DNA from 3 places in the Methylobacterium sp. NFXW15 genome. Region 2 is predicted to be linked to each of the others. Evidence: predicted binding sites of a transcription regulator. Region 2 holds the regulator's gene; each other region holds the start of a gene.
The links. The regulator PhoB, encoded in region 2, activates phosphate uptake and scavenging genes when phosphate is short. The targets are predictions, from matches to a motif close to TGTCATNNANCTGTCAT.
Positions count from the first base shown of each region.

Region 1: a site for PhoB is predicted at 2,582-2,598, ahead of J4O73_RS20290 (calcineurin-like phosphoesterase C-terminal domain-containing protein). Genes of this name have one in related genera too.
Region 3: a site for PhoB is predicted at 4,952-4,968, ahead of J4O73_RS06585 (ceramide glucosyltransferase). Genes of this name have one in related genera too.

Region 1 is NZ_JAGEKG010000010.1:119,923-127,676, forward strand. It holds gene J4O73_RS20275 (cytochrome P450) at 1-220, shown strand, start outside; gene J4O73_RS20280 (DUF1465 family protein) at 254-784, opposite strand; gene J4O73_RS20285 (L,D-transpeptidase family protein) at 1,197-2,525, shown strand; gene J4O73_RS20290 (calcineurin-like phosphoesterase C-terminal domain-containing protein) at 2,650-4,293, shown strand; gene J4O73_RS20295 (type 1 glutamine amidotransferase domain-containing protein) at 4,300-4,878, opposite strand; gene J4O73_RS20300 (hypothetical protein) at 5,043-5,246, shown strand; gene J4O73_RS20305 (hypothetical protein) at 5,262-5,657, opposite strand; gene J4O73_RS20310 (cold-shock protein) at 6,022-6,231, shown strand; gene J4O73_RS20315 (AsnC family transcriptional regulator) at 6,385-6,615, shown strand; gene J4O73_RS20320 (inositol monophosphatase family protein) at 6,632-7,447, opposite strand; gene J4O73_RS20325 (hypothetical protein) at 7,492-7,659, shown strand.
Region 2 is NZ_JAGEKG010000008.1:240,386-248,139, forward strand. It holds gene J4O73_RS18730 (protein-disulfide reductase DsbD family protein) at 1-1,799, shown strand, start outside; gene phoB (phosphate regulon transcriptional regulator PhoB) at 1,801-2,496, opposite strand; gene phoU (phosphate signaling complex protein PhoU) at 2,707-3,420, opposite strand; gene pstB (phosphate ABC transporter ATP-binding protein PstB) at 3,452-4,234, opposite strand; gene pstA (phosphate ABC transporter permease PstA) at 4,306-5,199, opposite strand; gene pstC (phosphate ABC transporter permease subunit PstC) at 5,213-6,187, opposite strand; gene pstS (phosphate ABC transporter substrate-binding protein PstS) at 6,288-7,328, opposite strand; gene J4O73_RS18765 (hypothetical protein) at 7,649-7,754, shown strand, end outside.
Region 3 is NZ_JAGEKG010000002.1:466,771-474,524, reverse strand. It holds gene J4O73_RS06610 (error-prone DNA polymerase) at 1-2,899, shown strand, start outside; gene J4O73_RS06605 (hypothetical protein) at 2,930-3,106, opposite strand; gene J4O73_RS06600 (hypothetical protein) at 3,240-3,689, shown strand; gene J4O73_RS06595 (hypothetical protein) at 3,691-3,855, opposite strand; gene J4O73_RS06590 (histone deacetylase family protein) at 4,001-4,906, opposite strand; gene J4O73_RS06585 (ceramide glucosyltransferase) at 5,048-6,190, shown strand; gene J4O73_RS06580 (hypothetical protein) at 6,216-6,704, opposite strand; gene J4O73_RS06575 (hypothetical protein) at 6,970-7,440, opposite strand; gene J4O73_RS06570 (chromosome partitioning protein ParA) at 7,469-7,754, opposite strand, start outside.

The DNA of each region.
Region 1 (7,754 bases), on a different contig from region 2:
CAATCCGGATCGGGTCGGCATCCGCCATCTCGGCTTCGGCGGATCGCTGCATTACTGCGTCGGCGCACCACTCGCCCGGTTCGAGGCCGAATCGGCTCTCACCGCCCTGACGCGTCGCCTGAAGAGCCCCCGCCTCGTCGAGGACCCGCCGCCCTACCGGCCGGGTGCGGCCCTGCGCGGGCCGAAGCATCTGCATGTCGCCATCGAGGGGATGGAATAGCGACTCGACTTAGGGCCGAGGCGCTCTCGTCCCTCAGCCCTCGCGCCGCCCGAACACCGCATGAAGCAGGCCCTGCTGGGCCGCGACCGGGCTCTCCACCGGGCGGGGCGTCGGCCGGTCTTCAGTGATCAGCCCGTCTAAGTGCAGGATGCGAGAGTGCAAGCGGCGGGTGCGCATGATCAGTTCCTGAAGCCGCAGCGGCAGAAGCGCGAAGGCTTCCGCCTTCGGCGGCTCGGTGGCGCCGAGCTTCACCCGATGCTTCTCCTCGGTCGCCTGGGCGGGCGTCATCTCGCCCTCGGCCACGGCGCGCTGCACCAGAAGCCACGAGGCGATCTGCATGAGCAGCGTGGTGAGGCGCATGCTCTCGGCCGCGTAGCTCAGGGTCGCGTCTCGCGAGACGAGGCGAGACTCGTCGCGCCCGTCACCGTCGAGGTAGCCCGCCGTTTCCTCCACGAGGGCCATGCCGTCGCGGAACAGGGCCTTGAATGCATCCGAGTGAACGTAGCTGGCGCCGAACTCCACCCAGTCCCGGTTGTCCCGAAACGTGACGTCGTATCCGTTCATCCTGCCTCCTGTGCCGCGGAGCGGCCCCGTCTGTCCCGGGCCGGACCAACCCCCGGCGGATCTCGCGGTGGCAACGCAATCCTAGCGCCTTACTCGCGCCGATGCGAAGTTGACCTCTCGTTAACCTTAAACCGCCAGAACGGCCGATCGGCGAATCTTCGAGAGAATGTGAGCAGATCGCCGCCGTCTCCGTGATCGCCGCTGCGTAGCCGCCTGTGGATCGCGATTCCGGCTCATCGACTGTGGCGTGCGGGACGCACTCGCCCGAAGGTGGGCGTCGACGTGCGCCGCCGCACGGCGGCGCCACATTCCGGCCCCTTCGATAGGGAGTGTTAAAACCCGACACGACACGGTGCGGCCATCGTCACAGGCCGTCCGTGCCAACCGAAATCTGGACCAGAGCCAGCCACCGATGCGCAATCAGGCACCATCCCGGTTCACCACCCCCCGCCTCACGGCCCTGCTCGGACTCGCCCTCGGCACAGCCGCGGCGTCCGCCGCCATGGCCGCTCCGGCGCGTGATCAATCCGGTTACGCGCAGGCCGAATGGGCGCAGGATTACGCGGCGCCCGCCGCAATGCAGGTTCAGCGCGAGACCGTGCCGATCCTTTCGCCCCAGACCGTGGCGGCCACCGAGCAGATGGTCGAGAAGTACCGCGAGATCGTCTCGCGCGGCGGCTGGCGCCCGGTGAACGGCGCTGAGCGCCTGCGCATCGGCTCGAAGGGCCCGGCCGTGGCCGCCGTCCGGCAGCGCCTGATCGTGACGGGCGATCTCGACCCGGCCTCGGCCAATACCGGCGTGTATGATTCCTACGTCGCGGCGGGCGTGAAGCGCTTCCAGGCCCGCCATGGCCTCAGCCAGACCGGCGCCATGAGCGCGGCGACCGAGCAGGCCATGAACGTGCCCGCCGAGATCCGCCTGCGCCAGCTCGAGACCAACGTGCTGCGCCTGCGCTCCTATTCGGGCGATCTCGGACGCCGCTTCGTCATCACCAACATCCCGGCCGCCCTGGTGCAGACCGTCGAGGACGGGCGCATCGTGACGCTGCATGCGGCGGGCGTCGGCAAGATCGATCGCCAGTCGCCGATCATGAACACCAAGGCGACGCAGATCAATTTCAACCCGACCTGGACGGTCCCGGCTTCCATCGTGAAGAAGGACCTGATCCCGAAGATGCAGAAGGATCCGAACTACCTCACGGATAACCGGATCCGCATCCTGTCGAACGGTCAGGAAGTCTCGCCGAAGGCGGTGAACTGGAACTCGGACGAGGGCACCCGCTATACCTACCGTCAGGATTCGGGCGCCGACTTCAACTCAATGGGCATCGTCCGCATCAACATCCCGAACCCCTACGGCGTGTTCATGCACGACACGAACACCAAGGGTGTGTTCGGCGACGACTTCCGCTTCATCTCCTCGGGCTGCGTGCGCGTGCAGAACGTACGCGAGTACATCACGTGGCTGCTCAAGGACACGCCCGGCTGGGGCCGCGAGCAGGTCGAGCAGGCGATCGAGAGCGGGAAGCGCGTCGATGCCACCCTGTCGTCGCCGGTGCCGGTCTACTGGACCTACATCACCGCCTGGGCGACCCCGGACGGCGTCGTGCAGTTCCGCGACGACATCTACAAGCGTGACGGCGTGAACGTGCCTTCGACGATCAGCGCCCCGACCCCGGTCGCCAGCGCCGAGTCGACCATGCCGCAGACCTTCGAGCCGGGCGACGAAGACGCCAACTGATCGCTCGACCCTCTGAAATGAGATGGCCCGCGCTTCCCCGAAGCGCGGGCCTTTTTCGTGGTCGAACTGTCACGCGACGGTCGCGGAAATCTGGTGGTTCGGCCACGCAATCGAGGAGCCGACGATGCCGCCCCTGACCCGTCGCGAGACCCTCGCAAGTACTCTCGCAGGAACCCTTGCCGGTGCCGCCGCCCTGACGCTCGCGTCGGGGCATGCCTCAGCGCAATCCACCGAGGCGACGGGCACCATCTACGCCCTCGACGGCGCGGCCCGCTCGCCTCTGCCGGGCGTGCTCGTATCGAACGGGCAGGAAGTGACTCGCACCGATGCGCAGGGGCGCTACCGCTTGCCGCTGCCGGGCGACGGCGCGGTCTTCGTGATCAAGCCACGGGGCTACGCCCTACCGCGCGATGCCGACAACGTCGTCCGCCACAGCTACATCCACCAGCCCGAGGGGACGCCGAAGGATCTCGGCCTGCGCTACCGGGGCGTCGACCCGACCGGTCCGCTTCCCTCCACCATCGACTTCACCCTGACGAAACAGGACGAGCCGGAGGATTTCGACGTCCTGCTCTTCACCGATCCGCAGCCCGAAAGCCGCCACGAACTCGATCACGTCCGTGACACGGCTGTGAATCGCGCGATGGCCATTCCGGCGGCCTTCGGCATCACCACCGGGGACGTCCTGTTCGATGACCTGTCGCTCTACGGCCGGTCGAACGCCATCGTCGGGCGGATCGGCATTCCCTGGTATTCTCTGCCCGGCAACCACGACCTGAACATGCAGGCGCCCGATGCTCGCTTCAGTCGCGAGACGTGGAAGCGCGTCTTCGGCGCGCCGTCCTTCGCCTTCCAGCACGGCAAGGCGCTGTTCGTGATGCTCGACAACGTCGTGTGGCTCGGGCCGCCCGTCGCCACGGGGGCGAACACCTACGAGGGGCGGATCGGCGAGCGGAACCTCGCGTTCCTGCGCAACTTGCTGGACCAGGTCCCGTCCGACACCCTGATCGTCCTGGCGACTCATATTCCGTTGCACACCGATTCAGCGACCGGCAGCAAGCAGAACGAGACCGCTGACCGGGCAGCGCTTCTGGAGATCGTGAAGGGGCGGAAGGTGCTCGCGATCTGCGGGCACACCCACACGACCGAGCACCATTACCTGACGGACGATCTGCACCATCACGTCCTCACCGCCGTGTCGGGATCGTGGTGGAGTGGGCCGGACACGCGAACTGGGATCCCTTCCGCCGACAGCCGTGACGGGACACCCAACGGCTTCCATGTCCTGTCGGTGCGCGGCACGGCCTACACGACCCGCTACGTGCCCGCCCAGGGCGAGCCCGACGGCGCGATGCGGATCGCCTTCGAGAGCCAGATCCGCACCGGCGCCACGGAAATGGTGCGCGCCACCCGGCCGATGGAGGGCCTCCGCCCGCCGATCCCGCAGGACGCCCTGACCGATGGGATGGTGGTGGTGAACGTGTTCGATGGCGGGCCGAAGACGCGTCTTACGGTGCGAGTCGGCGGGCGTGATCCCGAGCCGATGGTCCGCACGCGGCGGCCCGATCCATTCGTGACCGAACTCTTCGCCCGGTATCCCGAGACGAAGAAGCCCTGGGTTCAAGCCATCCCCTCGAGCCATATCTGGACGGCGCGCCTCCCGGCGGACCTGCCGCCGGGCGCGCACCGGATCGGTGTGGAGGGCAGCGACGAATACGGCCGTCCCATCCGGTCCGCCGCGGTTCTGGAAGTGACCCGCGGCGGGTAGGGTGGCTCAGGCCGCGAGCTGGCGCTGGCCGTGGCTTCCCTCACCGATCTCCTCGATGATCTTCGCGCAGAAGGCATCGAGGTCGTTCGGGTTGCGGCTGGTGATGATGCCCTGATCGGTCACGACTTCCTTGTCATGCCACTTGCCGCCCGCGTTGATCACGTCGGTCTTGATCGACGGGAATGACGTCATGTCACGGCCTTTGGCGGCTCCGGCTTCGATCAGCAGCCACGGGCCATGGCAGATCGCAGCGACGACCTTGCCGCTCGTCAGGAACGTCTTGATGATCTCCAGAGCCTTCGGCTCAAGGCGCAGCTTGTCCGGGTTGATCTGACCGCCCGGCAGGACCAACGCGTCGAAGGACGACGCATCGACCGTCTCAAGGTCGGCATCGACCTTCACGTCCTTGCCCCAATCGGTCTTGTCCCAGCCGCGGATGCTGGTTTCGCCCTGCCGGGACTTCGGCGCCGCGACGGTGACGGTAGCGCCCGCCTCCTTGAGCTTCGACTGCGGCACGGTCAGCTCGCTCTCCTCGAAGCCGTCTGTGGCGATGATGAGAACCTTGGCTTGCTTGATGTCGGTCATGGGGGATCTCCCGTTCGTGGAGTTGTCCCGCAAACGGGTCAGCGCATCGCGTGTTCCCGGCCCGAACCGGGACGCTTGGCCCCATCGGCCAGCCGCTGGAGACGCCGGAACAAGGCCGTGCCGACCCCGTTGGACCCACACCCGGACGCCTCAGGAGAATTCTCATGGTCAATCCAGGCATCCCCGATCCGACACCCGGAGATCTGCCGCCGCCCCCGCCGCCGCCCGATCAGGAGCCCGATATCGGGCCGACCGGACCGCGCACGCCCTATCCGGTGAACGATCCCGGCGTAGGGGAGCCCGGTGGACCCGGTTCCGAGCCGGACGTGTTTCCCGGCTCCCCGACCGATCCCGGCACGCGGATGTAGCGTTCGGCCCTCGCGTCAGTGCCCGCCGTGAGAGGCGCGCACGTCACGGGGTGCATTGAGAATTTCGGAGAGGCTCGTCGCCACGTGACGGGCCTCTTCGTCCGTCAGGCGCAGCTGGAACGGCGGCAGGGCCCCCGCCTGGAACGCGACGACCGCCTGCCCATCCTCGTCGGTGCCGACCTCGATGGCGGCCGAGGTCACGTCAAGCATGGCGACGTCCTCGCCCATCGAATCCGCGCCCTCCGGCTCGTCGCCTTCGTCGGAGTCGTCGATCGCGGTGAGCAACTGGCCGACGGCGCGCACCAGCGCGCGGGCGGCACGGGCGTCCATCACCACGGCCGTCGCCTGATCGTCCTTTTGAAACGAGAGCTGGATGTTCGCGCCATCCAGCGAGACCGAGATGCCTGCCATATACCGCCCGGAAGCCGATGTGTGCGCCCGCCCCGCCCGACTTTTTCGATCGGATCGCGGCAAGGCCCTGTCCCAGCCGTAAGAGGCTGTTCCCTCTGTTCTATATGCACCGCCGGGGCGGGAAATCACAGGGGCCGGAGGGGTGCGGCAGATACCCGGTCCGGTTGCGACGTCGGCCATGCCTTGTTGCTGCCGCAGCGGCGGCCTATCTAAGTCCTCGGGGGGCAACACCGGTCGAGACCGACGCTCACGCGAGAGGTTCCATGTCTCGCGCCCCGCCGCTCTGGAAAAAGCCAGACAGACCGTCGTGCATGCGCGGCAGCGATGCTGCGCGCACGAGCTATGGACGAACGAGGTACACTACGTGAATACCGGCACTGTAAAGTGGTTCAACGAGACCAAGGGCTATGGCTTCATCCAGCCCGATGACGGCGGTAAGGACATCTTTGTCCATATCTCCGCGGTCGAGCGCGCCGGAATGCGCAACCTAGTCGAAGGTCAGCGGATTTCTTACGAGATCCTGCAGGACAAGCGCAGCGGCAAGGACGCTGCCGCAAACCTCCAGGCCGCTTGATCGGCCGAGGTTCTGGAGCCGCCTGAACCGGCTCCCTCGACAGCCGTCCCGGGCGCCTTCGCGTCCGGGACAGCGCAGAAGACCCATAACGAGAAACGACGCCGCGCGCGCAGCGACGCGCCGGTCCAGACAAGAAAAGAAGTCGATATTTCAATGCAGTTCGAATATACGCGGCGCCGCAGCGTTCGCTCTCCCGTCACCGACGCGCCCACCTTCAAGGTCGGCCGCCTCGCTGATGCCGACCGTACCGGTCGGGATATGAGCCACCTGATCGACCGCTCCTACAACTACCATTCCTCGCGCGAGCTTCACTGGCATCTCGCGGACCGTCTCGGCCTCGCGCCGAACGCGGTCTCGCTGCGGGAAACCGTGGCTGCCGCCTAAGCGGAGACGGGGCGCTTCAGGCGCCCCAGGCCGCGATCACGGGATCGCGTAACGCCGTCGACAAGGCGACGAGTTCGCCGTGGATCGGCTCAGGCCGGTTATAGACCGTTGCCTGGCCGCTCATCGTACCGACCAGGCCTCCCGCTTCCCGTAGGACAAGATCCGCCGCCGCGAGATCCCAATCCCGCGCGTCGGATGAGATCATCCCCACATCGACCGAGCCTTCGGCCACGCGCACCAAGCGCAAGGCCAGCGAAGGAATTCGGTCGATGCGCACGAAATCTGGATCCGGGCCCGCACCACGGGTCAACCGATCGAGCATCGGCTTCGGGCCGGTAATCCGCGCCGCGCGGAGCGACGTGCGTGGATCGACAACGATCTTCTGTTCGTCCCGGAAGGCACCCTGGCCTCGCACCGCCTCATAGGCAACGCCGAGGGCTGGGGCGTGGACGAAGCCGATCAGCGGCTCGCCCTTGTAGAGAAGCGCCACCGCGATCGACCAATCGGGATGCCCCGACAGGAAGGCACGCGTGCCGTCGATCGGATCGACGATCCAGACGAGGTCCCGCCCGATCCGGGCGGGGTCATCCGCCGTCTCTTCCGAAAGCCATGCGGCCTGCGGCACCATCTCGCTCAGGCGAATCTTCAGGAAGGTGTCGACGGCGACATCCGCCTCCGTCACCGGCGAGCCGCCCGCCTTCGACCAGATCCGTGCCGTGGTCTGCCCGCCATGCCGGAAGAAGGGCTTGGCGATCGCGGCCGCCTCGCGCATCACCGCGCGCAATTCGGGCATCAGGCCTGCCACGCTCGCGTCGGTGAAGGGTTTCGACATCACGGTCCTGTGCGGGACTTGTCGGCACCAGCGCGGAGACCGTCGTGCAGGGCACGACCGACGCCGGACTCTACGATCTAGGGAGACCGGTGCCGATCCTCATCATTGTTCTAAGCCGCATGACCCATCGCGACAAGCGCGACCATGACGGCCGCGCCGCCGCACCGGCGGGGTTCTTACAGGCCCGAAACGGCATGATGAATCGAAGTTGAAGCTCGCTCGCAAGAAATCGTTGATCATTCAAGAAAGCATTGAGCATTCCGTCAGTGAAGTCCTTGTCCAGAATCGCTTAACTAGAGCTCTTAAG
Region 2 (7,754 bases):
TCGTGCCGGTCTCGCCGCCGCCGAGCCTCGATCCGGCCGAACCGGTGCGGCTCGCGGGCAAGCTGACCTATCTCGTTTGCGAGACGGAGTGCATTCCGGGCTCGGCCGATCTGAGCCTGACTCTGCCGGTCGGCAAGGCGACGCCCGATCCGGCCAACGCTGCCCTGTTCGCCCGCGCGCGGGCCGCCCTGCCCGTCGCGCCGGTCTGGCCACAGCGTCTTTCCCGCGAGGGCGACCGGATCCGCCTGGATTTCGCCGCGAGCGGCCTGAAGCCGGATTCGATCAAATCCGCTGCCTATTTCCCCTATGGCGAGACGGCGATCGACAACGCCGCCGAACAGACGCTGAGCGTCGATGACCAGGGTCTGCATCTCACCTTGGCGCGGGGGGACGACAAGACCTTCCCCGGGTCCCTGCCCGGCGTGCTGACGGTGGAGGAAGAGACCGGCAACGGCGTCGTGCGCCTCGCCTTCGCCTATGGCGACGAGCCCGCGGCGGTGCCCTCGGCCATGCCGTCCGCGAGCACTCCCGCATCCTCCGGCGCCCCTTCCCAGCCGGCGGACCAGCCGACGCTCCTGGCAGCGATCGGTCTCGCGCTGCTCGGCGGGCTTATTCTCAACCTGATGCCCTGCGTTTTCCCGGTCCTTTCGATCAAGGTGCTCGGCCTCGTCCGCCAGTCGGGCGAGAGTCTGGGGCGGGTGCGGCTTCACGGCCTCGCCTACACGGCGGGCGTGCTCGCGAGCTTCCTTGGGCTTGCCGGGCTGCTGATCGGTCTGAAGGGCGGCGGGGCGAGCCTCGGTTGGGGCTTCCAATTGCAATCGCCGCCGGTCGTGGCCGGTCTTGCCTATCTGCTCGTCGCGGTGGGTTTGAGCCTGTCGGGGGTGTTCTCCCTCGGCGGGCGATTCGCGGGGATCGGCGACGGCCTGACCCGCCGGGCCGGACTCTCGGGCTCGTTCTTCACCGGCGTGCTCGCAACGCTCGTCGCCACTCCCTGCACCGCTCCCTTCATGGGCGCGGCGGTGGGCTTCGCGCTGACGCAGGGACCCGCCGTGGCGCTGGCGGTGTTCGCCGCCCTCGGGCTCGGCCTCTCGCTGCCCTTCCTCGCTCTGACCCTGTGGCCCGGCGCCGTACGGATCCTTCCCCGCCCCGGCGCATGGATGGAGACGCTGAAGCAGGCGCTTGCCTTCCCGGTCTATGCCACGGCGGCGTGGCTGATCTGGGTGCTGGCGCAGCAGGTCGATGCGCGCGGCCTGTTCGCAGCGCTCATCGGCGTCGTGCTCGTGGGCTTCGCGGCCTGGGCCTGGGAACGCAGCCGCAACGCGACTCCCCTCGGGGAGCGAATCTTCCAGGGGTTGGCCGGCCTCGCGGTCATCGCCGTGGTGACTTTGGGCTTCGGCCTGTCGCAGCAGCCTGCCCTGTCGACGGCGCAGGCCGCTTCCGAGGGCACCGAGCCGTTCAGCCGGACGCGGCTCGATACCTTGCGCGACGCGCGGCGCCCGGTCTTCGTGAACCTGACGGCGGCGTGGTGCATCACCTGCGCCGTCAACGAGACCACCTCGCTGTCGCGACCGTCCGTTCAGGCGGCGATGCGGGCCAAGGGCGTCACCTACCTGAAGGGTGACTGGACCAACCAGAACCCGGAGATCACCCGTCTGCTCGAAGAACACGGCCGCAGCGGCGTGCCGCTCTACCTGCTCTACACGCAGGGCGAGCCGCAGGTGCTGCCGCAGATCCTCACGGAGGGCACAGTGCTGGACGCCCTGTCCGCCATCCCCGACCGCACGGCCGCGGTCCGCTAGATCACGCTTCGAGGGAGAAGGTCTCGTCGAAGGCGTAGCCCGAGCCGCGCACGGTGCGGATCGGGTCGGTCTGGCGCGGCCCGTTGAGCGCCTTGCGCAGGCGGCCGACATGCACGTCCACGGTGCGCTCGTCGATATAGACGTCGTGGCCCCACACGCCGTCGAGCAATTGCTCGCGGGAGAAGACCCGGCCGGGGCTGAGCATCAGGAATTCGAGCAGCCGGAACTCGGTCGGCCCCAGATGGAGTTCGGTGCCGCCGCGCCGGACGCGATGACCGGTGCGGTCGAGCTCGATGTCACCCGCCGCCAACCGGTCGGCGACATGGGCGGGCTTGGCGCGGCGTAGGAGGGCGCGCACCCGCGCCAGCAATTCCGGCACCGAGAACGGCTTGACGATGTAATCGTCCGCACCGGTGCCGAGGCCGCGTACCCGGTCGCCTTCCTCGCCCCTGGCGGTGAGCATGATGACCGGCAGACGCTCGGTCTCGCGACGCGCCCGGATGCGGCGACAGAGTTCGATGCCCGACAGGCCCGGAAGCATCCAGTCGAGCAGGACGAGGTCGGGGGTGCGCTCGGCGAGCAGCAACTCGGCGTCGTCGCCCCGCGCGGCGGAATCGACGCTGAAGCCCTCTGCCTCCAGATTGTACCGCAGGAGGGTGGTGAGCGCCTCTTCGTCCTCGACGATCAGGACACGCATGGCCGGTGGTCCATTCCACGCCGGATGCCCCCGGCCGAAGGCGACCGAGGGGTCCGGGCAACGCTGTTACGCCGCGCGGCCTTCCTGAGCGAGGGCCGCGCCGTCGATGGGTCAGGTCCTGCCGGGCCTGAGAGCCTCTCACAAAATTCCCGCTAAGCCGTCGAGGCCAGGGGGAGAACTCCCGGTGAACGGGAGTTCTATGAGGAGCTCTTAGGCGCCCGGCACGACCGTCGTGTAGTTCGAGGCGTCGTTCTTCGGGCGCTCGCCCATGAAGATCTCGCCGGTCTGAAGATAATGGATAGTCTCGGCGATGTTGGTGGTGTGATCGCCGATGCGCTCCACGTTCTTGGCGCAGAACAGGAGATGCGTGCAGAACGAGATGTTGCGCGGATCCTCCATCATGTAGGTCAGGAGTTCGCGGAACAGGGAATTGTACAGGGCGTCGATCTCGCCGTCCCGTTCCCACACGTCGTGGGCGGCCTTGATGTCACGGCTCGCATAGGCGTCCAGCACGTCCTTGAGCTGCCCCTCGGCGAGGTCGCTCATGTGGCGTACGCCGAGCACGATCTTCTGCGCGGGCGACTGGTCGGCGATGGCGGTGACACGCTTGGCGACGTTCTTGGCGAGGTCGCCGATGCGCTCGAGATCGCCCGAGACGCGGATGGCCGAGATGGTCTCGCGGAGGTCCACCGCCATGGGCTGGCGGCGGGCGATGAGCAGGACCGCCTTCTCCTCGATCTCGCGCTGGAGCGTGTCGAGCCGCTTGTCGGCCAGAATCACCGCCTGGGCGAGGTTCTCGTCCTTGCGGGCGAGGGCGAGGGTCGCCTCGCCGGTCATCTTCTCGGCGACGCCGCCCATCTCCGAGATCGACCGGCGCAGGTCCTCTAGGTCCGTGTCGTAGGACGTGACGATATGGCCGGGCATGGCGAGACCTCCGCGAATCCTGATCTGTGGCTCAGCCGAAGCGGCCGGTGATGTAGTCCTGGGTGCGGCGCTCGGTGGGGTTCATGAAGATCTTGTTGGTCTGGTCGAACTCGACCAGTTCGCCGAGATACATGAAGGCCGTGTACTGCGAGATGCGGGCCGCCTGCTGCATGTTGTGCGTGACGATGACGATGGTGAACTCGTCGCGCAGCTGCTCCATCAGCTCCTCGATGCGGCCGGTCGAGATCGGGTCGAGGGCCGAGGTCGGCTCGTCGAACAGGATCACCTCCGGACGCTGCGCCACGGTGCGGGCGATGCAGAGGCGCTGCTGCTGGCCACCGGAAAGGCCGGTGCCGGGCTGCTTGAGCTTGTCCTTCACCTCGTCCCAGAGGGCGGACTTGCGCAGGGATTCCTCGACACGGACGTCGAGCTCCGCCTTGGGCAGCTTCTCGTAGAGGCGCAGGCCGAAGGCGACATTGTCGTAGATCGACATCGGGAACGGCGTCGGCTTCTGGAACACCATGCCGATGCGTGACCGCAGCTCGTTCAGGTCGACGTTCGAATCGAGCACGTTGCGCCCGTCGAGCAGGATCTGCCCCTCGGCGCGCTGCTCCGGGTAGAGACTGTAGATGCGGTTGAAGCACCGCAGCAGGGTCGACTTTCCGCAGCCCGAGGGGCCGATCAGCGCCGTCACCTGCCGATCGTAGAAGTCGAGGTTGACGTTCTTCAGGCCGTGGAACGACCCGTAGTAGAAGTTCAGGTCCTTCACGGCGATGCGGACGGCCCGGCCGGCGGCAGGGGCGTTGTGGCCCATGGCACCTGTCGGCCTTGCGGAGGCGGCGTTCATCGTCATGTCCTCGTGGTGGGATCGTACGTCACGCGGGGTCAGCGGGAACGCTGGGGCTTGATCACGATGCGGGCGACGATCGACAGGGCCAGGATGGTCCCGGTGATCAGGAGGGCGCCGGCCCAGGCGAGACCCTGCCAGTTCGGATAGGGCGAAAGCGCGAACTGGTAGATCATCACCGGAAGGTTCGCGACGCCGCCCATGAGGTTGGCCGAGAACCAGGAATTGTTGTTGAGCGCCGTGAACAGGAGCGGCGCGGTCTCGCCCGCGATGCGGGCCAGCGCCAGGATGATGCCCGTCACGATGCCCGCCGAGGCCGCCTTCCACGTCACGCTGGTGATGACGACGGAGGGGGGCGCGCCGAGCGCCGCGCCGGCCTCGCGCAGGGTGCCCGGCACGAGCCGCAGCATATCCTCGGTGGTGCGGACGATCACCGGCACCGCGATGATCGCCAGCGCCACGCCGCCGGCCCAGCCGGAATAGGTCCCCATCGGCCGCACCATCAGGGTGTAGACGAACAGGCCGATCAGGATGGACGGCGCCGAGAGCAGGATGTCGTTGAGGAAGCGGATCAGATCCGCGAGCTTCGAATTCCGCCCGTATTCCGCAAGATAGGTGCCCGCCATCACGCCGATCGGCGTCGCGACCACGATGCCGATCGTGGTGAGCACGAGGCTGCCCAGGATCGCGTTGGCGATGCCGCCTCCCTCCGAGCCGGGGCCGGGGGTCGGCTGCGTGAACAGGGACGGGGTGAACCCCTGGACGCCCCGGACGATCAGCATCAGCAGGATCGAGCCGAGGACGATCGCCCCGACCACCGTGGCCACGAGGCAGGAGACCCGCAGGATCCGGTCCGCCACCCGGCGGCCGGGCCGGACGCGGCTGGCGCGCTGCGGCGCCGGAGCCGTCACGAGGGGATTGGTCGCGTCCATGGCGATGGTCTCCTCAGGCGGCCCGAACGCGGCGGGTCAGCAGCCGCGCGATGATCAGCACGATGAAGGTGATGACGAACAGGATGCAGCCGAGCGCCATCAGGGCGTTGAGCTGAAGCCCGTCCGCCTCGTTGAACTCGTTGGCGATCCGCGAGGCGATGGTGGACGAGGGATCGAAGATCGAGGCCGAGAGCCGGTTGGCGTTGCCGACCACGAAGGTCACCGCCATGGTCTCGCCGAGCGCGCGGCCGAGGCCGAGCATGATGGCTCCGATGATCGAGACCGCCGCCTCCGGCACGAGCACGTGGCGCACGACCTCCCAGGTGGTGCAGCCGATGCCGTAGGCGCTCTCGCGCAGGACCGTGGGGATCTGGTCGAGCATATCGCGGGCGATCGAGGCGATGAACGGCACGATCATGATCGCCAGAATGATGCCGGCGGTGAAGATGCCGACGCCCGAAGGAACGCGGGCGTAGAGCAGCGTGCCGATGATCGGCATGCCCTCGACGAGGTTCGAGACCGGGATCTGCACGAAGCGCGCGAAGAGCGGCGCGAACACGAAAAGGCCCCACATGCCGTAGATGATGCTGGGGACGGCCGCGAGCAGCTCGATCGTCATCGCAACGGGCTTGCGAGCCCAGCCGGGGCAGAGCTGCGTGAGAAAGATCGCGATGCCCAGCGAGACCGGCACGCCGATCAGCAGGGCGAGGACCGCCGAGGCGACCGTGCCGATGACGGCGACGAGGGCGCCGTATTGCTCGGTGCCGATGTTCCAGGCGCTCGAGGTGAGGAAGCCGAAGCCGAATTCGCGGAAGGCGGGCCAGCCGCCGTAGATGATCGAGCCGAGGATCCCGGCGAGCACCAGCAGCACCACCAAAGCGGCGCCGTAGGAGGAAGCGCGGAACAACGCATCGAGGCCCCGGCTCGGCCCCTTGCGCGGGGTGGCGCGCGTCTCGGCGCTGGCGAGGGACTGCGTCAAGGCGGACATCCGCGATTCTCTGAAGATGATGGACTGTTATCGCGGAGGTGTCCGCGATGCGAGGGAGGGGGCGTGTCGCCCCCTCCCGGCCCGGATCACATATCCCGGATCACATTCCGAAGACGGGCTTGCCGTCCTTGCCCTTGATGGTCTTCCACTCGTCGTGGATCAGGCCGACGACGTTGTCCGGCAGCGGGACGTAGTCGAGGTCGGAAGCGAGCTTGTCGCCGTTCTTGTAGGCCCAGTCGAAGAACTTCAGCACCTCGGCGGCCTTCGCCGAGTCGGCCGGCTCCTTGTAGACGAGGATGAAGGTCGCGGCCGTGATCGGCCAGGCCTCGGCGCCCGCCTGGTTGGTGAGCGAGATGCCGAAGCCCGGAGCGGCCTTCCAGTCGGCGCTGGCGGCAGCGGCCTGGAACGCCTTGTCGGTCGGCTCGGGGAACTGGCCGTCCTTGTTCTGGATCAGCGTGTAGGCGAGCTTGTTCTGCTTGGCGTAGGCGGACTCGACGTAGCCGATCGAGTTCGGGACCTGCTTCACGGTGGCGGTGACGCCCTCGTTGCCCTTGCCGCCCTGGCCGACGGGCCAGGAGATGGTGGTGGCGGCGCCGAATTCCTTCTTCCAGGCCTCAGAAGCCTGGGAGAGGTAGGTCGTGAAGATGTTGGTCGTGCCCGAGGCGTCCGAGCGGTAGACCGGGGTCACGTTCGCGTCGGGGAGCTTCACGCCCTCGTTCAGCTTGGCGATGCGCGGGTCGGACCACTTGGCGATCTTGCCAGCGTAGATGTCGGCGATGAGTTCGCCGGTCAGCTTCAGCTTGCCGGGCTCGATGCCGGGGATGTTCACCACGGTGACCACGCCGCCCATCACGGTCGGGAACTGGACGAGGCCGTCCTTGGCGAGCTGCTCACCCTTCAGAGGGGCGTCGGTGGCGCCGAAATCGACGGTCTTGGCCTGGATCTGCTTGATGCCGCCGCCGGAGCCGATCGACTGGTAGTTCAAGCCGGTGCCGGTCTCCTTGCGGTAGGCTTCCGCCCACTTGGAATAGACCGGGAAGGGGAAGGTGGCGCCAGCGCCGGTGATGTCGGCCGCCAGGGCCGCAGAGGCGAGCTGGGCCGTCGCGAGGCCGAGGGCGAGCGCGTAAGCGAAGGGTTTCAAGGGTGTCTCCGTCTCGGTCAGTCGCGCCGCTGCCCTGGGGCGATACGGCGCACATCCAAGGGGCGCGGAAAGCTCCGGCCGGGCTCGGGGGCGATACGAAGGTCGTATGACAGGCCTATGACAAGCTGGCCCGCGGCATCCTTCCGCGCTGCGGTAAGAAACTGATTTTCCGATTCGATCTGGCCTGGAAACCGATCGGACATGTAGTTTCGGCGGGGCGCGTTCCAGAGGATGGCACGCTATCGCGGGCCTCTGCGTTGATGTCGCATCGACTCGCGGATCCGAAGCCGCGGGAGATGGGGCCGAGAAGGACGCGGAGCGTGGTGACAGGGACGGCGCAGGAGGGACAGGATCCGGACGCCGCCTGGCGCGAGCTTCACGAGGAGCGCGAGGCGCTGGAACGGGCTTTGGCCCTGGTCCAGACCC
Region 3 (7,754 bases), on a different contig from region 2:
GCCGCCGGGCAAGAAGCCCGAACCCCCCGCCCCTTTTCTCGCACGCCTGGAATCCCTGGCCGCCACCGCACCGGGGCGGGTCTGGCTCGGCGCCAGCCATCGCCGCCGGGGCGACGAGCGCACCCGCCTTCGTCTGTTGGACGAAGCCGGGCGGCGCTGTGGCACGCCGATGGTGGCCCTGGCCGATGCTCTCTACCACCACCCCGAAAGACGCCCGCTTCAGGACGTGCTGACCTGCATCCGCGAGGGCTGCACCCTGGACGCGGCGGGCTACCGGTTGGAGGCCAATGCCGAGCGCCACCTGAAGCCTGCTGCCGAGATGGCCAAGCTGTTCCTGGACTATCCGGAGGCCCTGGCCCGTACGGCGGAGATCGCCGAGCATTGCGACTTCGACCTGGCGCAACTTCATTACGAATACCCGGACGAGCCTGTCCCGCCCGGTCGCGAGGCGCAGGATTATCTTGAAGAGAAGACTTGGAAGGGCGCGCACTATTGGCGCTACCCGAACGGCATCCCTAAAGAAGTGAGCGACACCCTGCGGATGGAGCTGGACTTCATCCGAGAGCAGAAATTCGCTCACTACTTCCTGACGATCAGCCAGATCGTGGATCACGCCCGCGACCGGGGCATCCTCTGCCAGGGGCGCGGCTCGGCGGCCAATTCCGCGGTGTGCTTCTGCCTCGGCATCACAGCGGTCGATCCGACGAAGCACAAGCTGCTCTTCGCCCGCTTCATCTCCGAAAACAGGGGTGAGCCGCCCGATATCGACGTCGATTTCGAGCACGAGCGGCGCGAGGAAGTGATCCAGCATCTCTACGAGCGCTACGGCCGGGAGCGGGCCGCGCTCTGCGCGACGGTGATCCATTACCGGCCGCGCATGGCGATCCGTGAAGTGGCCAAGGTGCTCGGGCTGTCCGAGGACGTGGCGGCGGCGATCTCCGATACGGTGTGGGGCTCCTGGGGCAAGGATCTGCCCGATGCCCACGTCACGCAATCCGGCCTCGACCCGAACAATCCTGCCCTGCGTCAGGCCCTCGACCTGGCCCATCAGCTCATCGGCTTCCCCCGGCACCTGTCACAGCATGTCGGCGGCTTCGTGCTGACGCGGGGGCGCCTCGACGAGACGGTGCCGGTCGGCAATGCGGCCATGCCGGACCGCACCTTCATCGAGTGGGACAAGGACGACATCGACGCCCTCAAGCTGATGAAAGTCGACGTTCTGGCGCTCGGCATGCTCACATGCCTGAGGCGCGGCCTCGATTTCCTGAAGCGCGACCACGGCATCGATTTCCCGACCCTCGCGGACATCCCGCAAGCGGACGAGCCGACCTTCGCCATGCTGTCGAAGGCCGATTCCATCGGTGTGTTCCAGGTCGAGAGCCGGGCGCAGATGTCGATGCTGCCGCGCCTGAAGCCGAAGGAGTTCTATGACCTCGTCGTGCAGGTCGCGATCGTGCGTCCCGGCCCGATCCAGGGCGGAATGGTCCATCCCTACCTGCGCCGCCGCTGTCATCAGGAGACGGTCGAGTACCCCTCCCCCGCCGACGATCCGGCGCGGGCCGACGAGTTGAAGGCGGTTCTGGAGAAGACCTGCGGGGTGCCCCTGTTTCAGGAACAGGCGATGCAGATCGCGATCATCGCGGCGGGCTTCACCCCGGCCGAGGCCGACGGGCTAAGGCGGGCGATGGCGACCTTCCGGCACAACGGCGAGATCGGCGGCTTCGCGGATAAGTTCATCGGCGGGATGACCCGACGCGGTTATCCGAAGGATTTCGCCGAACGCTGCTTCCAGCAGATCCGCGGCTTCTCCACCTACGGCTTTCCCGAAAGCCATGCGGCGAGCTTCGCCCTGCTGGTCTACGCCTCGGCCTGGATGAAGTGCCATCATCCAGATGTCTTCCTGGCCGCCATCCTCAATGCACAGCCGATGGGCTTCTATCAACCGGCCCAGCTGGTGCGCGATGCGCGCGCTCACGGAGTCGAGGTGCGCCACGTTTGCGTGAACGCGAGCGATTGGGATTGCACCCTCGAGCCCTGCGAGACGCCACGCCTCCATGCCGTCCGCTTGGGGCTACGGCTGGTGAGCGGTCTGCCCGAAATGGCCATGCGGCGTCTCGTACGCCTGCGGGCCAACGGCTATGCCAGCATCGAAGGATTGCAGGCCGCGCTCGCCCTGCCACGGAACGTGCTGGAACGCCTCGCGGATGCGGATGCCTTCCGCGCCTTCGGCCTTGCCCGGCGGGATGCGCTGTGGGCGGTGCGGGCGCTGGAAGGGCTATCGCGGAGGGCTCTTCCGTCCCGAGAGGACGGACGCAGGGCGGACCTGCTCGAAGCCCCGCTGCCGCTGTTCGCGTGGCATGCCGATGACGGCCTGTTCCGCCACGAAGCGGCGGCCGACCTGCCCGCCATGGCGCCCTCCGAAACGGTGGCAGACGATTATGCCACGACGAGCCTGTCCCTGCGCGGCCACCCGGTGGCGTTCTTCCGAGAGCGCTTGGCGCGGATCGGCGCCATGACCGCACGCGCCCATCTCGACCCCATCCTGCCGCAGAATGCACGGGCCATCGTGGCGGGGATCGTGCTGGTGCGGCAGAGGCCGGGCACGGCCAAGGGCGTGGTGTTCCTCACCATTGAGGACGAAACCGGCACGGCCAACGTGATCGTGTGGAAGAAGGTGTTCGAGGCCAACCGCCGGATCGCCATGCAGGCGCGGTTCCTGGCTGTGAAAGGGCGGATCCAGCGTGCAGGCGAGGTGGTTCACCTCGTGGCCGAAGGATTTCGGGATCTGACTGGGTCCCTGAGGGACCTGCGAGAGGCAGGGCTGAAATTGCCGCCGGAAACCACCGACTTCGGGGCGCCGACGCATCGGCACCCCTATCGCAGCCGTGATTTCCACTGACGCCGCCGAAGGCGGCGCCGGGGTGATCACTCAGCGCTGCGCAGACTCATCCAGGCGGATCGTCGGGAGCATTTCAAGAGCCTTGGCGGTGATCCGCTCGAGGTGCTCACCCTGAAGACCCTTCTCGGCACCGAGCTTCTTGATGCGCTCGCGGTGCTGCGCAAGGGTCAGCCCGTAATACGTCTGTTCGGTGGTCTGCTCAGCCATTCATAACTCCTGTGGCGGGGAGGCTCAGATGGCAAAAGAGGTCCATCTTTACAAGGGACTGAGACACCCGTCAGGGCTCTCGACAGCGCATGCGTGCCACGCCAAAACGAGGCTCGCTTTCAGAGAGCTTTCCATGCCGCGTCTGCCTATCCTCCTCGCCGCCTGCCTCGCCCTGGCACCCGCTGTGGCCCACGCCGCCTCCTGCGACGACCTCACCCGGCAGATCGCCGGAGCGATTGGCGGCAAGGTGGGGCGGCGGTCTGGACCGAGCATCGACATCCGCATGGCGGGACCGAACAAGTTCGACGTGACCTGCCGGGCCGAGCCCATCGTGCAGGCGATCTCGGCCGAACCGCAGCCCTCCGCAGCCTTCTTCCGCGAACTCTCGACGGCGTCTGAAATCCTGACCGGAGAATTGGCCTCGACCGTGGAGCCGATCATCGCCAAGGCCTACCGCACGGCCCTCTCAGAGGGGCGGAAGTCCTTCATCCAGCAGGACGGCTGGTCCGCGAGCTGCTACGCCGATCCGACGAGCAGCACCATGCGCACGCTCTGCTCTGTCGGGCGCATCCCGCCGGGCTGACCTATCTGATCGGGGCAATGGCCCCGGTGACGACCGGCTCGACCAGGGACGCGCGCGCGGGCGCGGTCTTTTCGCGGTCGAGCTTGTCCGCCGACACCAGGGCGGCGGCGATCAACGCAGCGACCGCCAAAGTCGCCTTGATCGCTTCCCAAACCCGCGTCCACATGACGGACTCCCGACGCACTCCGGTTGAACGCCCCCTCGACAAGGAGCGGGCGTCTCAATTCCGGTGATCCTTGGGGTCGCTCCTTCCCAAAACCTTACGACGGTGAGATTTCACCGCATTGCACAACATTCGTGGCTCAAACGCCTCAACCCGCCGCCTCGGCGGCGAGGGCTTCGAAGACGAGCGCGTGGCGGTTGGCCAAAGCCTCGACATCGTGCGTGTAGCCACCTCCGATCACCCCGACGATGGGTAGCCCCCTCGCCCGCACCGCCCGGACCACGAACCGGTCACGGGCGGCAAGCCCTTCATCGGTGAGGTTCAGCCGACCGAGCCTGTCATCCCGGTGGGGGTCCACCCCCGCGTTATAGAAGACGATATCCGGCCGAACGGCATCGATGAGCGGAGGCAGGCGCGCTTCCAGCATCGCGAGGTACTCCGCGTCCTCCAGCCCATCCGGCAGGCCGATATCGAGATCGCTCGGAATCTTTTGGGACGGGTAGTTCTTCTCGCAATGAATCGAGAGGGTGAAGAGGTCGGGCTCGCGAGATAGGCAGTCGGCTGTGCCGTCGCCCTGGTGCACATCGAGATCGACCACCATCGCGCGACCGATCAAACCCTCCGCGCGCAAGGTCAGTGCCGCCACCGCCACGTCGTTCAGCACGCAGAAGCCGGCCCCTTGCGACCGCCGGGCGTGGTGGCTTCCCCCCGCAGCGCTTCCCGCGCAGCCATGCGATAGAGCGAGCCGGGCGGCCAGCACGGTCCCGCCGACACTGGCCCGGGAGCGGCGGACCAGCGCCTCGCTCACTGGCAGGCCAATATCCCGCTCGATGGCGCGCGGCACATCGCAAGCCAGGACACCGGCCACATAGGCAGGATCATGCGCCCGCTCCAACATGGGCGCATCCGCCAGTTCGGGCTGCACGAACCCATCCGGCACGAGGCCGCGCGTGCGTAAGGCCTCCGCCAGCAGGCCGTATTTGCGCATGGGAAAGCGATGGCCCTCGGGCAGGGTCGCCTCATAGGCGGGATGGAAGCAGATGGGGGGTCTCATGCCTCTCGCAACGATCCTTTCCGGGGCGGCGAACAAGCTGCACCGCGTCACACAACTGATATGCTGCGGCTGGTACCCGGCCGCCACGGGCGTAGGTGCGCCCCCACGACGCGCCCGGACCGGCGCCGACGGCTCTTTCGCATGATCAGTGCGCTGGACGGCCCTTTCCTGGCCTTCGTCGGCTGCCTCGCGATGTTGCTGGTCAATCTCGTCAGCCTCTCACTGGCAGGGCTGCGGCTTAGGCGCGCCATGCCGCGCTCGATCTTTCCCGAAGACGCGCCGGTCTCACTCATCCGCCCGATCTGCGGGCTGGAGCGTTTCAGCGAGGAGACGCTGGAAAGCGGCTTCCGCCTCGCCTACCGCGATTACGAATTAATCTTCTGCGTTGCCGATGCGGGCGATCCCGTCCTGCCCCTGGTGCAAAGGCTCATCGCCAAGCATCCGCATGTGGCGGCGCGGATCATCGTCGGGGAAGAGCGGATCAGCGACAATCCCAAGCTCAACAACTGCGTCCGCGGTTGGGACGCGGCGGCGCATGACTGGATCGTGCTGGCCGATTCCAATGTTCTGATGCCGCCGGACTATCTTCAGTCCCTTCAAGCGGCGTGGCGGCCCGATACCGGCCTCGTCTGTGCGACGCCCATCGGCGCCCAGCCGGACGGATTCTGGGCCTTGGTCGAATGCGCTTTCCTCAATACACTGCAAGCTCGCTGGCAATATGCGGGTGAAGCGGTCGGCCTCGGCTTCGCGCAGGGCAAGAGCATGCTCTGGCACCGGCCGTTCCTGAACTCGGTCGGCGGCATCCGGGCGCTTGCCCTTGAGATTGCGGAAGACGCCGCCGCCACCAAGGTGGTGCGCGCGGCTGGGAGGCGGGTCAACCTCGTCGCGGCCCCGTTCTCGCAGCCCCTCGGTAGGCGCAGCTTTGCGGAGATGTGGTCTCGTCAGATCCGGTGGGCGCGCCTGCGCCGCGTGACCTTTCCGCTATTCTTCGCCCCAGAAATCTTGAGCGGAATGCTGGTGCCCTGCCTTCTGACGGCGTCGGCGATCGGCTCTGCTGAGATGGTGCTCGGCCTCGGTCTGATGGTCGCCGTCATCTATGGCGGCGAACTCGCCCTCGCCGCCCGCGCCGGATGGCTTCGCTCTCCCATGCTGCTCGCGGCTTTCATCGCCCGCGACCTGTTCATCCCCTTCGTCTGGTCGATGGCGTGGATGCGCAGCGACGTCGTCTGGCGCGGCAACGCGATGGCGATCGAGACTAAACCGGGCCGTGTCAGGACGGCTTGAGGACGGGGCACCGTCCGCAAGCCGATCAAGGGAAGCTGAGGTTCGAGCGAACCGCTTCGGAGATCCGCGTCAGCCAATCTTCGGCCTCGCGGGCACGGTCCTCGGCCGCTAGGAGCCGATCTTCCAGGGTCTTCACGACGTTCGTCGCCCGGTGTTGGACTTCCTGCAGCATCCGCTCTGCCGCCAAAGCGCGCGCGTTGGCAGCGGCGATCTCGTCCTGCATGTTCGCGAAGATTTTTTGGGCCTGCATCTCCTGCTGATGCCGGCCCGCTTCGAGTTCTTGAATGTACTCGGCGGCATCCTGGATACGCTCGCAGACAGCCTGCCACTCTTCCTGCCCGAACCGCTTCATGTGCGCGGCGATATCGGTTCCGGTCTTCGACACCGAACTGCCCGATGCGCGCTCGACGGGGCTGAGGGACTTCAGTTCCTTGCGCATCGTCGGGGTCATCAAGAGCTGAGCAGGTTCCATGGTCCTCTCGCGCATCTCGACCGTTAGGTTGATCTCAGCCACCGCCCGCTCCGCTCCGGATCGCACCGCCGCTCGCCTGCGGCCACCTTCCGGCGGGAATGGCCCCTCCACCGGAGCCGCTCCCGTCCATGCATTAAGCGGCCCGGCTCGCCTGACCCCACGGCGGCATCCGCCACGGTTGCAGACCGCGAAGATGCCACCCCCGTCCCTCTCGCGGCACCCGGCTTCGTAAGCCAAGCGCGGCCTTAACCTCTTGTTCACCATACGGTTCTAAGACCGAACGGTCACAGAGGCGCCGCGGCAAACCCTAGTGAGAGTCGCTTTCGCCGGGGTGAAGCGGACGACGGAAGCTCGTGATGATCGTGTCGTGAAGACGCGACAGCCACGTTTCTGCATCGTTCGCGCGGACTTCGGCAGCGCGGGCGCGCTCCTCGGATTTGATCAGCCGACGCTCAAGCGCGGCGACCTGCAATTCGAGGGCCTTCACCTGTTCGGCCGAACGGCTGCTGACCTGATGGAGCTGCTGCTCAAGCTCGGTGGCGCGCTCCTCGGAGAAGCGGATTGCCTCGCTCGCTTCCTTGATCAGGTCGATGGCCGACTTGAAGTCGCGAACCGGTCCACCCTCGCTCGGCTGGGGCTGGGACGGGAAGAACGACACGTTGCCCGGCAGCGGGATCGGCTCGAAATTCTGCACGGCTTCAGCCGCAGCGGCGGCCGCTGCCGCATGAGCCTTCAGCGCGGCGTAGGCCGCCGCGTCGGCGTCGTCCTCGATGGGCATGCGAACCTGTTCCATCATGGTGACTCACTCACGCATTCATGTCGTTATTGAGTTTGTTGTCACGCCCTTCCCGCTCTGCAGCGACGAAAGGCGTAACATTGCTGTCTTCGCCGCGCTCTGCGCGAGCCTCCTGAGCCGCGAACCCAAGGAGGGCCGCAGGATCGACGCCGTGGAGGTTACGCACTGCGCGCTTAAGGGTCTCGTGCTGCTTCTGCAACGAGGCACGGGTTTCACGTGCGATATCGAGGGCACCCTGCGCCAGCGCCCGCTCCGACCGTTCGTTCTGTAATTCCTCGACCAGACGCCGGTTGGCG